DNA from 3 places in the Marinovum sp. J2-8 genome. Region 3 is predicted to be linked to each of the others. Evidence: riboswitches for the same ligand, from Rfam matches in the RefSeq annotation. Region 3 holds a riboswitch; each other region holds the start of a gene.
What was found. Region 3 has a riboswitch for thiamine pyrophosphate ahead of AC0L4F_RS02455 (Ykof family thiamine-binding protein). Riboswitches for the same ligand answer to the same signal wherever they lie in the genome.

Region 1 (3,273 bases), on a different contig from region 3:
ATGCCCGCCTTTGATCAAAACGGCATCACAGCCCATCGCCCTGAGCTGGAAAGCCTGGTCTCTCATCTCTTCCAGGGTTGTGGCCTCAGTCGTTTGCAAAAGGTCCGCAGCTTCGGGCAGGTTTGGCGTCAACACGCTGGCGCGCGGCAAAAGGCGTTCGCGTAGGGCCATAACGGCATCTGCCGCCAGCAACCTGTCACCGCCTTTGGCCACCATGACGGGGTCCAGTACAATGGGTACATCCAATCCTTCAAGCGCGTTCGCCACGGTTTCGATTGTCGCGACATCCCCCAGCATCCCGATCTTGACCGCGTGAATGTCGATATCCGCGCGGAGCGCGGCAATCTGGGCTGCGATCATTGGGCCGGACACCATTTCGACCGCTGTTACGCCCTGTGTGTTCTGGGCCGTCAACGCAGTGATGACCGCCATTGCGTAGCCGCCGTTGGCGGAAATCGCTTTGATGTCAGCCTGAATACCGGCCCCGCCTGAAGGGTCCGATCCCGCAATGGTCAGGATATTGGGGATCATATGTCGCTCCATTGATCAAGAAAGCCACGGGCTGCACGTTCCGGCTCTCGCGCGCGGGAAATAGCCGATACCACTGCGATGCCTGTGCATCCCGCGCGACGCACGCTGGCCACGTCCGCTGCGGTCAGCCCGCCGATGGCCATGCAGGGCAACGCCGCCGCACGGGTGATATCCGCCAGACCATCAAAGCCCAACGGGTGGGCGTGGTCGGGCTTGGAGGCTGTTGCGCGCACCGGACCGACGCCCAGATACGTGACACAGCCAAGAGGGACTTCCGCCATCTGCGCCGGCGTTTCAATCGACAGGCCAAGTACAGCATCCGGCCCGATCCGCGCGCGAATTTCGGCAGGGTCGCCATCAGATTGACCGACATGCACGCCAAAACACCCCAAGGTGCAGGCGATCTCCACACGATCATTCAAGATCAACTTCGCACCCAAAGGATCAAGCCGCGCGCGCAGGGCCTTTGCAAGATCGGCAAAACCTGCGTCGTCAAGTGTCTTGTGGCGCAACTGAACCCAGGCCGCCCCACCGCGCGCGGCCTGTTCGGCTTGATCGACAATGGGCAACGGTGCATCGGCATCGGTGATGAAGCAAAGGGGCGGGATCATGCGGCCTCGATCCGCGCCATTGCGTCCAGCTCGTCGCCGGTCATTGCAAACAAGGCATCCAGAAACGCCACCTGAAAACTGCCGGGACCACGGGCAGTTTGCGCCGCCACTTCGCCTGCGGCACCGTAATAGGCCAGCGCGGAAACTGTTGCCTCAAACGGCGGGGCAACTGCGCAAAACGCGGCCACAACGCCCGTCAACGAACATCCCAAAGCAGTGACGCGGGGCATCATCGGATCGCCGTTCGCGATACGTGCTGACTGTGTACCATCCGTGACGAAATCGACCTCTCCTGTCACCGCCACAACGGCGTTTGTGCGTATTGCCAGATCACGCGCGGCAATCTCGGCGGCAGAGACGGGATCAGCGGCATCGGCACCTCGTCCCTGCGCCGAAGCGCCTGACAAGGCGAGAATTTCAGACGCATTCCCGCGGATCACCGTTGGGCCCAATGCCAGTAAGCGTGTGCCAAGCTCGCGTCTCAATTCTGTCGCGCCCACGGCAACAGGGTCCAGAACCCACGGTTTTCCGTTTTCACCAGCCGCCTTGGCCGCGATCTGCATGCAAGCGGCCCATTCATCATCAAGTGTGCCAATGTTAATGCTCAACGAAGACGCCAGACCCGCGAATTCAGCGGCCTCGCCCCGCGCATGGGCCATGGCAGGCGAGGCCCCCGCCGCCAGCATGATGTTGGCCATCACATTCATGGCCACATAGTTGGTTATGTTTTGCACCAGCGGTGCCGCCGCACGCATGGCGTTCAGATCGTGTGAAGGTTGGTTCATATGCATCCCTTTCTAAGACGAAGGGAATCGGTTTGACCCAATAAATCACAGGGGCAAACACAACTTCCTACGCCGGTATGAGCCGGTTCAGGTTCAAAGGGTACGTCTCAACCCGACCGATGCCGGATGCCCCTGTTGTGCGCTTGATGCTAACGATTTCGGTTCTAGTGTCAAATGCAGAGTAAAATTCGACCTCAACATAAAGCCAATCAAAACCAGCCCATTATTCAAAACGGACCGAGGTCGGTAATGTCCTCTATTTTCCTGCTGGCGATGCCTTTGCCATATCCACAAAAGCTCTGAGCCGGCGCGTCATATTGCGCTTGCTGCGATAGTTCAGAGAGTATCGCGGCAATTGAGCGAGGTGATCGCTTAACACTTCGGTCAAGCCATCTTCGCCCAGATGTGGCACGGCAATTTCTCGATAAAGGTAGGCCAACCCAAGCCCTTGCTTTGCATAGTAGACCAAGGACCGCATATCATTCGCCACCATCCGTGGTTTCGGTTGCATCTTATAGGCCCCATCCGGCCCATCAAAGCCCCAGGGCGCGTTTTGTCCTCCCATACCGAAGGCGTAGCAAATCGCGTCATGATTCAAGATGTCCTTCGGGTTTTCCGGCCTGCCGTTCTCGTCCAGATATTGCGGCGATGCGACAATGGTCATTGCCAACTCTGGCCCGACCGGTACGGCGTGGGTGTCTGGCCCAAGCAGCGTATTCGACCGAATGGCCGCATCAACGCCGGACGCAAGAAGGTCAACTTTCTTGTCGTCATAAATGAGCTCAACATTGACGCCCGGATACTCAAGCGCAAACCGCGCGACCAGATCATCCAAAAAGAACGGACCTGCGCTATACGGGGCTGTCAGGCGAAGAGTGCCCGTGACTTCATCCTTCTGTTCATCCAAGTCATTCATCGCCCCTTCAAGCTCGATGATTGCCGGAAGGCTTTTCGCGTAGAACTGTTCGCCAATGGGTGTGAGTGCAACCGACCGAGATGATCGCTCCAACAGCCGGACGCCAAGACGATCCTCAAATCGTTGCACAGCTTCGCTAACCGATGCCGGGGCCAGTTGAAGGTGTTCTGCTGCCGCGCGGAAACCGCCGCGCCGCGCCACTTCAACAAAGACGCGGATATCTCCAAAACCACCACGGGCCATTGTTCGATTTTCCGATCACTGCGTTAGGTATTAGGTGGGTTATCCTTACGGTATCAGCGTCATAAGTTCTCAGCAAGACACAAAACGAGGACAAACCAATGGCGCAAATCACCGAGATTTTCATTCTCAAGATGAAAGATGACCCACAAGTCGATGCGATCCGCGAAGCTGCCCGCAAAGACTTTGT
Region 2 (3,273 bases), on a different contig from region 3:
GCACCAATCCCGACACGGCGACCCCCAATAACCCGGCCAGCTCACCCAGTTTGGTGGCCAGCGGCAGGGCCAAAAGGATCGTCAATGCGGTCGCGCCGAGCGCAACGCTCAGCGATCGTAACGCAGACGACCAGACATCCGCAGACAGCGCCAAAAGCCCCGGCAGGCCGGACACAATGATCATGGCAAGCGGTGTCAAAAGGAACAGTGCCGCAAAGCCGATCCAACAGAAATCGGCGATCCGCACCACACGGCCGCGCCCATCCCAGCGCTGCGGCACCCGGTCCAGCCCGGCGCCCAACCCAGCGGGGGGCGACAGCGCGAACAGGGCCAATGCGGCGGCCATGCCCATGGCCAGTTGAACCAGCGCCAGGGTCGCGGCCTTGCCCAAATCGAAATCGAATTTGAACGCCTGATAGATCGCCAGTTCCACGGTTGTGGCCTTTGGCCCGCCGCCAAGCGTCAGCGCCACGGCAAACGACGTCAGGCAAATCACGAAGATCACCGCAAAAGCCCCCGGCGCGATCCGCGCCAGCATCGGACGTTCCAGCACCCGGCCCATCGGCGCATCAAGCGACGCGGCCAGGCGAAACCGCTCCGCCGGGATCGCCAGCCAGCCTTGCAAAATCAAACGTGTGGCCAGCGGCAGGTTGAAAAACACATGCGCCAGAATCACGCCGTGATAGCCGTAAATATCAATGCGCGGCAGGCCCAGCCAGCCGCCGATCTGGTTCACCAGACCATTGCCGCCAAAAACCGCCAACAAGCCCAGAACCGCGACAATCACCGGCAGGATAAACGGCGCGCCAAGCAGGGCGATCAATGCGCCGCGCCCGGGAAACTGTTGCCGCGACAGGGCGCGGGCTACCGGAATGGCCAGAACGACGCTCACCGCCGCAGACAGCGCCGCCTGCCAGATCGTGAACCACAGGGCGGCATATTCCGGCGTGCCAAGGCCGCCAAGGCCCCCGGCACGCATAATCACCGCAACCACGGGGCCGATCACCAGCCCCGCAGCGAAAAGCGCCCAAACGAAAGGCAGCGTTACTGCGAAAGCGCGCTGCGCCATGCTTCGATCGCTGTATCCCGCAGCGAGGCCGCTTCATCTTCTGAATAGAACAGCACCTTTTCCGGCATCGGCAGTTCGCGGAACCCTTCGGGCCATTTTTCGACCGGAAGCGCCGCAGGCAATGACCAGTTCGAGGTCGGGATCATCGACTGGAATTCCTCGGTCAGGATGAACTGCATGAATTGATCGGCCAGATCGGGGTTGTCCGTGCCGGCCAGCTTCGCCACCAGTTCGACCATGAAGTAATGCCCCTCGGGGAAAATCGCCGCCGATTTGGTCAGGTCTTCTTCGGCAATGATGTGATAGGCTGGGGATGTGGTGTAGCTGAGCACCATGTCGGCCTCACCATCGGTGAAAAGCCCGTAGCTCTCTGACCAGCCTTTGGTCACTGTCACGATTTTCGGCGCGAGCTTTTCCCAGGCTGCCTTGGCCCCGTCGCCATAGACGGCCTGCACCCAAAGCACGAGGGCCAGACCGGAAATCGACGACCGCGGGTCCTGGATCACCAACCGGAGGTCATCCGGCGCGTCAAGCAGTGCCTCGAACGAGGCTGGCGGGGTGTCGATCAGTTCGTTGTTATAGATGAACGCCGTGTGGCCATAGTTGAACGGCAAAAAGATCTTATCCGTCCAGTCCACCGGCAGGGTCAATGCCGACATGTCGGCGCCATGTGGGGCAAACAGCCCGCTGTCGCGCGCCTTTTTGGTGATGTCCGATGTCAGACCGATCACGACGTCGGCTTCTGTGCGTTCGCCCTCCAACAGGATGCGGGGCAGAAGATCGCCGGTCTTGTATTGCAGATCACAGTCGCAACGGGCCTCAAACGCGGCTTCGATCCCGGGGCCGGGGCCCCATTCGGAATTGAAATAATCGCCTGCGTATACTGTCAAAACGGGGGTATCCGCCGCGGCCACGGTGGCCGAAGCTGCAACAAGTCCCGCAACGATGGTGCGTCCCAGCATGGGGCTCTCCAAATGTTGTGGGCGGAGTAGGGGCATGCTTGCGCAATCGACCTTCCCTCCGCCGGTTCTAGCCGGTTCAGGTTCAACGGGTTCGCATGTGCATCTCAGCTGGTCATATGGATCAGCACCCCGAGGTGAGGCCATTTCTAGGGCTTTGCCCTATGCGCCACAAGCCAATTGTGCTTGAGACCCGGCCAGTGGCGGCTTAGACGAAAGGAAATGGAGGGTTTGTCATGAGCTATAACACCTTTGGCCGCATGTTCCGTGTCACCACCTGGGGCGAAAGCCACGGACCGGGATTGGGCGCGACCGTTGATGGCTGCCCCCCGGGCGTGGAGATTGATGCAGAGTTCCTGCAAATTTGGTTGGACAAACGTAAGCCGGGCCAGAACAAGAACACCACCCAGCGCAAGGAGCCGGACGCGGTCGAGATTCTGTCGGGGGTGTTCGAAGGCAAATCCACCGGCACGCCGATCCAGTTGATGATCCGCAATACCGATCAGCGGTCCAAGGATTACGGCGATATTGTTGAAAAATTCCGCCCCGGTCATGCCGATATCACCTATTGGCAGAAATACGGCATCCGCGATTATCGCGGCGGTGGGCGGTCGTCGGCGCGCGAAACCGCAGCACGGGTTGCGGCCGGTGGCGTGGCGCGGGCGGTGCTGGCGCAGATGCTGCCGGGGCTGAAAATCACCGGCTATATGGTGCAGATGGGCGAAAAGCACATTGATCGGTCGCGGTTTGATTGGGACGAAATCGGGCGTAATGATTTCTGGGTGCCCGATGCAGCGGCGGTGCCGGAATGGGATGCCTATCTTGGGCATTTGCGCAAGGATGCCCATAATTCGGTGGGTGCGGTAATCGAAGTCGTCGCACAGGGCGCGCCCGCGGGCCTTGGCGCGCCGGTCTATGGCAAGCTGGACACCGATCTGGCCACGGCGATGATGTCGATCAACGCGGTCAAAGCGGTGGAAATTGGCGACGGCATGGCGACGGCGGCGCTGACCGGGTCGGAAAACGCCGACGAGATTTTCATGGGGCCGGATGGGCCGGTCTATTCCTCGAACCACGCGGGCGGTATCCTTGGTGGGATTTCCACGGGTCAGGATGTGGTGGTGCGTTTCGCGGTCAAGCCGACGTCGTCGATCCTGACCACGCGCAAGACAATCACCAAATCCGGCGAAGAGACCGAGATCATCACCAAGGGCCGTCACGACCCTTGTGTCGGTATCCGCGCGG
Region 3 (3,273 bases):
CTGTTCAACCAGTCGCAAGTGTCTGCACATGCCCAATTGGCGTGGGCTTTCAACTGTGTGGCGCGCATGGGCTGGATGAAGCGCATGACCCAGTGGAAGGACAAGGCCGGCAAGAATCAGGAAAACGCATCGCTGGGGCTTTTGGCCTATCCTGCGCTGATGGCCGCCGACATTCTTGTTTACCACGCGACGCATGTGCCGGTGGGCGAGGACCAGAAACAGCATCTGGAACTGACGCGTGATATTGCGATCAAGTTCAACAATGATTTTGGCGTCGATTTCTTTCCGATCCCGGAACCGGTGATCGAAGGTGCCGCAACCCGGGTGATGAGCCTGCGGGACGGCACAAAAAAGATGTCGAAATCCGATCCTTCGGACGCCAGCCGGATCAATCTGACCGATGATGCCGACACGATTGCGAAAAAGATCCGCAAGGCCAAGACCGACCCCGAGGCGCTGCCAAGCGAGGCCAAAGGTCTGGAAGACCGGGCCGAGGCGCGCAATCTGGTCAACATCTATGCGGCGCTGAACGACCAAAGCGTCGATCAGGTGCTGGGTGATGTCGGCGGCAAGCAGTTTTCGGAATTCAAACCGATGCTGGCCGATTTGGCGGTGGCGAAACTGGCGCCGATTTCGACCGAGATGTCGCGGCTTATGGATGACCTGCCGGAAATCGACCGCATCCTTGGTCATGGTGCCGCTCGCGCGCGCGACATTGCGTCGCCGATCCTGGACAAGACCTATGACATCCTCGGCATGGTGCGCAGCTAGGCCGGAACCGAACAAAGGCCGCGGGGCACATCCACGCCCCGCGGCCAATGCAATCTGACTCTCACGCCCCGCTATTTCGCCGTCATGCGCAGCGCGCCATCCAGGCGGATCACCTCGCCGTTCAGCATGGGGTTTGCGAAAATTGCCGCCACCAGCTCGGCGAATTCCGACGCCTTCCCAAGCCGCGCCGGAAACGGCACCTTGGCCCCCAAGGAATCCTGCACCTCTTGTGGTAGACCGGCCATCATCGGCGTTTCAAAGATACCCGGCGCAATTGCCATCACCCGAATGCCCGAGCGCGCCAATTCACGTGCGGCCTGCAAGGTGAGGCTGACAACACCCCCCTTGGAGGCCGCATAAGCCGCCTGTCCGATCTGGCCGTCAAAGGCCGCAATCGAGGCGGTATTGATGATCACACCGCGTTCGCCTTCGGGGCCGGCATCGCCGCCCGCCATTGCTTCGGCGGCCAGCCGCATGGTGTTGAACGTGCCAATCAGATTGATCGAAACCGCCTTGGAAAACAGCGCCAGATCATGCGGGCCGTCGCGGCCGACGATCTTCTGTCCCGGCGCGATCCCGGCGCAATTGACCAGACCATGCAGCGCGCCAAAGCGGCTTTTGGCGGTCTCGATCGCCGCAGCCACCTGATCGGGCGCGGTCACATCGGCCTTGACCAGCGCAAATCTGTCGTGCTGCGACGCGCCGTCAGTGGCAATGTCGATGCCCACCACATTGGCCCCATCGGCCAACAGGCGCGCGGCCACACCCGCGCCCAGCCCGGAATTGGCCCCGGTGACCAAGATTGTCTTACCTTCGATGTCCATAACATCCTCCCACGTCTTTCCCCTTGATCGGTAGGGCCGCAGGGCATGGCAGACAATGATATTTGAGGTCCAAAATCTGATCTCAAATGCCATATCCGGCCCAAGGCTGCCCCTCGGGCAAACAGCGCTTGACATGGCCGGCGATGCAATGAATGTTGCACGCGAAATAGCCAGGGGTGTCCCGAACGGGGCTGAGATGCGCAACGATGCGTGAACCCTCCACAGCTGATCTGGATCATACCAGCGGAGCGAGGTCACATATGTTTATAGGCGCGCAAGTGTCACTCTACCCGATGACATCCGATTTTGTCGATGTCATCCTGTCCGGGCTCAAGGCCTTTACCCCATATCAACAGGATCTTCGGATCGAGACCGACGATATGTCGACGCTTATGGTCGGCGCGCCGGGGCCATTGTTCGACGCGATCCGCGATCTGTTTGCGACGGTTGCTGCCCAGCCGGATCATGTCGCGATGCATGTCACCCTGTCGCGCGGCTGTCCCGGGGAACCGGATGACCCCTCTTGTCATTGCGAGACGCTGACCAAGGCACAATCGCTGTCATTGGCAGAGCGCCAGACATTGGCCCATCAGGCCGTCACCGATGCCCCGGTCACCGGGGTCGAGATTGATGTGCAGTTCTCGCTCTATGTCTTGGGCCAGGATGGCCATATGGACGAGATTTATGGCTGCATCGACTTTCTGAAAGGTTCTGGCACCTTTTTGAAATCCAAGAACTTCTGCACCCGTCTGCGCGGTGACGCCGGCGCCGTGTTCGAGGTTCTGCGGCAGGCTTTCCTGCGGTTTGGCCCAGCCGAGGGCCATGTCACCATTGACATGACCGCCTCTGCCAACTCCCCCAGCCTGCGCTGAACGCACCGACCCGCCGCCCTGCACAGGATGCAGGGGCGCGGTCCTGCGATCGGAGACACCAATGTCGTTTCTGAAACGGAGCTTTCCGACCGTTCTTATTGCGCTGGCGTTGCTGTCAGCCTGGGAGGTCTATTGCGCCCGCGCGGCGGTGTCGCCGCTGGTGTTGCCGGCGCCGCATGATGTGCTGCGCGGCCTGTGGTTGAACCGGGCCGACATCGGCAGCCATGCACTGGCCACCCTGACGGTGACCGCAACCGGGTTCAGCCTGTCGGTGCTGGTGGCATTTGCCACTTCGGTCGCCCTGTATTTCCTGCCCTGGCTGCGCCGTGGGGCGATGCCGTTGCTGGTGGCCAGCCAAACGGTGCCGATCGTGGCGCTGGCGCCGCTTATGGTGTTGTGGTTCGGCTTCGGGCTGTTGCCAAAGGTATTGCTGGTCATCCTCGTGACGTTTTTCCCGATGCTGGTCAGCCTGCTGTCGGGATATGCCCGGCTGCCGCTGGCCTATCGGGATCAATTGGTGTCCATGGGCGCAGGACAATGGAGCGTGTTTCGCCGCGCGACCCTGCCCGTGGCGCGGTCGGCCTTCTTTGCCGGGCTGCGCATTTCGGCGACCTATGCGGTGGTGGCCGCCATCTTTGCAGAATATTCAGGCGCGCGGCGCGGTCTTGGGATTTATATCCTGTCGGCAAAGAACAACTTTCGCGCCGACCTGGTGCTGGCCGCCGTTGTCGTCTCTGCCTGTCTGACCTTGTTGTTGCTTGCGCTCTTGCACGGGGTCGACCGGGCCACCGGGCGCCGGTTCCGGA

Region 1: it holds a riboswitch for thiamine pyrophosphate, as region 3 does, so the genes downstream of both, thiM (hydroxyethylthiazole kinase) here and AC0L4F_RS02455 (Ykof family thiamine-binding protein) in region 3, are expected to answer to the same signal.
Region 2: it holds a riboswitch for thiamine pyrophosphate, as region 3 does, so the genes downstream of both, AC0L4F_RS10165 (thiamine ABC transporter substrate-binding protein) here and AC0L4F_RS02455 (Ykof family thiamine-binding protein) in region 3, are expected to answer to the same signal.

The regions. Positions count from the first base shown of each region.
Region 1 covers NZ_JBVVRZ010000004.1:206,593-209,865, forward strand. Annotated here, with positions in the region: gene thiD (bifunctional hydroxymethylpyrimidine kinase/phosphomethylpyrimidine kinase) at 1-531, opposite strand, end outside; gene thiE (thiamine phosphate synthase) at 528-1,142, opposite strand; gene thiM (hydroxyethylthiazole kinase) at 1,139-1,927, opposite strand; TPP riboswitch at 1,975-2,071, opposite strand; gene AC0L4F_RS13955 (LysR family transcriptional regulator) at 2,184-3,086, opposite strand; gene AC0L4F_RS13960 (hypothetical protein) at 3,185-3,273, shown strand, end outside.
Region 2 covers NZ_JBVVRZ010000003.1:151,764-155,036, forward strand. Annotated here, with positions in the region: gene AC0L4F_RS10160 (thiamine/thiamine pyrophosphate ABC transporter permease ThiP) at 1-1,069, opposite strand, end outside; gene AC0L4F_RS10165 (thiamine ABC transporter substrate-binding protein) at 1,045-2,031, opposite strand; TPP riboswitch at 2,068-2,173, opposite strand; gene aroC (chorismate synthase) at 2,265-3,273, shown strand, end outside.
Region 3 covers NZ_JBVVRZ010000001.1:488,103-491,375, reverse strand. Annotated here, with positions in the region: gene trpS (tryptophan--tRNA ligase) at 1-771, shown strand, start outside; gene AC0L4F_RS02460 (SDR family NAD(P)-dependent oxidoreductase) at 843-1,595, opposite strand; TPP riboswitch at 1,758-1,864, shown strand; gene AC0L4F_RS02455 (Ykof family thiamine-binding protein) at 1,874-2,467, shown strand; gene AC0L4F_RS02450 (ABC transporter permease) at 2,529-3,273, shown strand, end outside.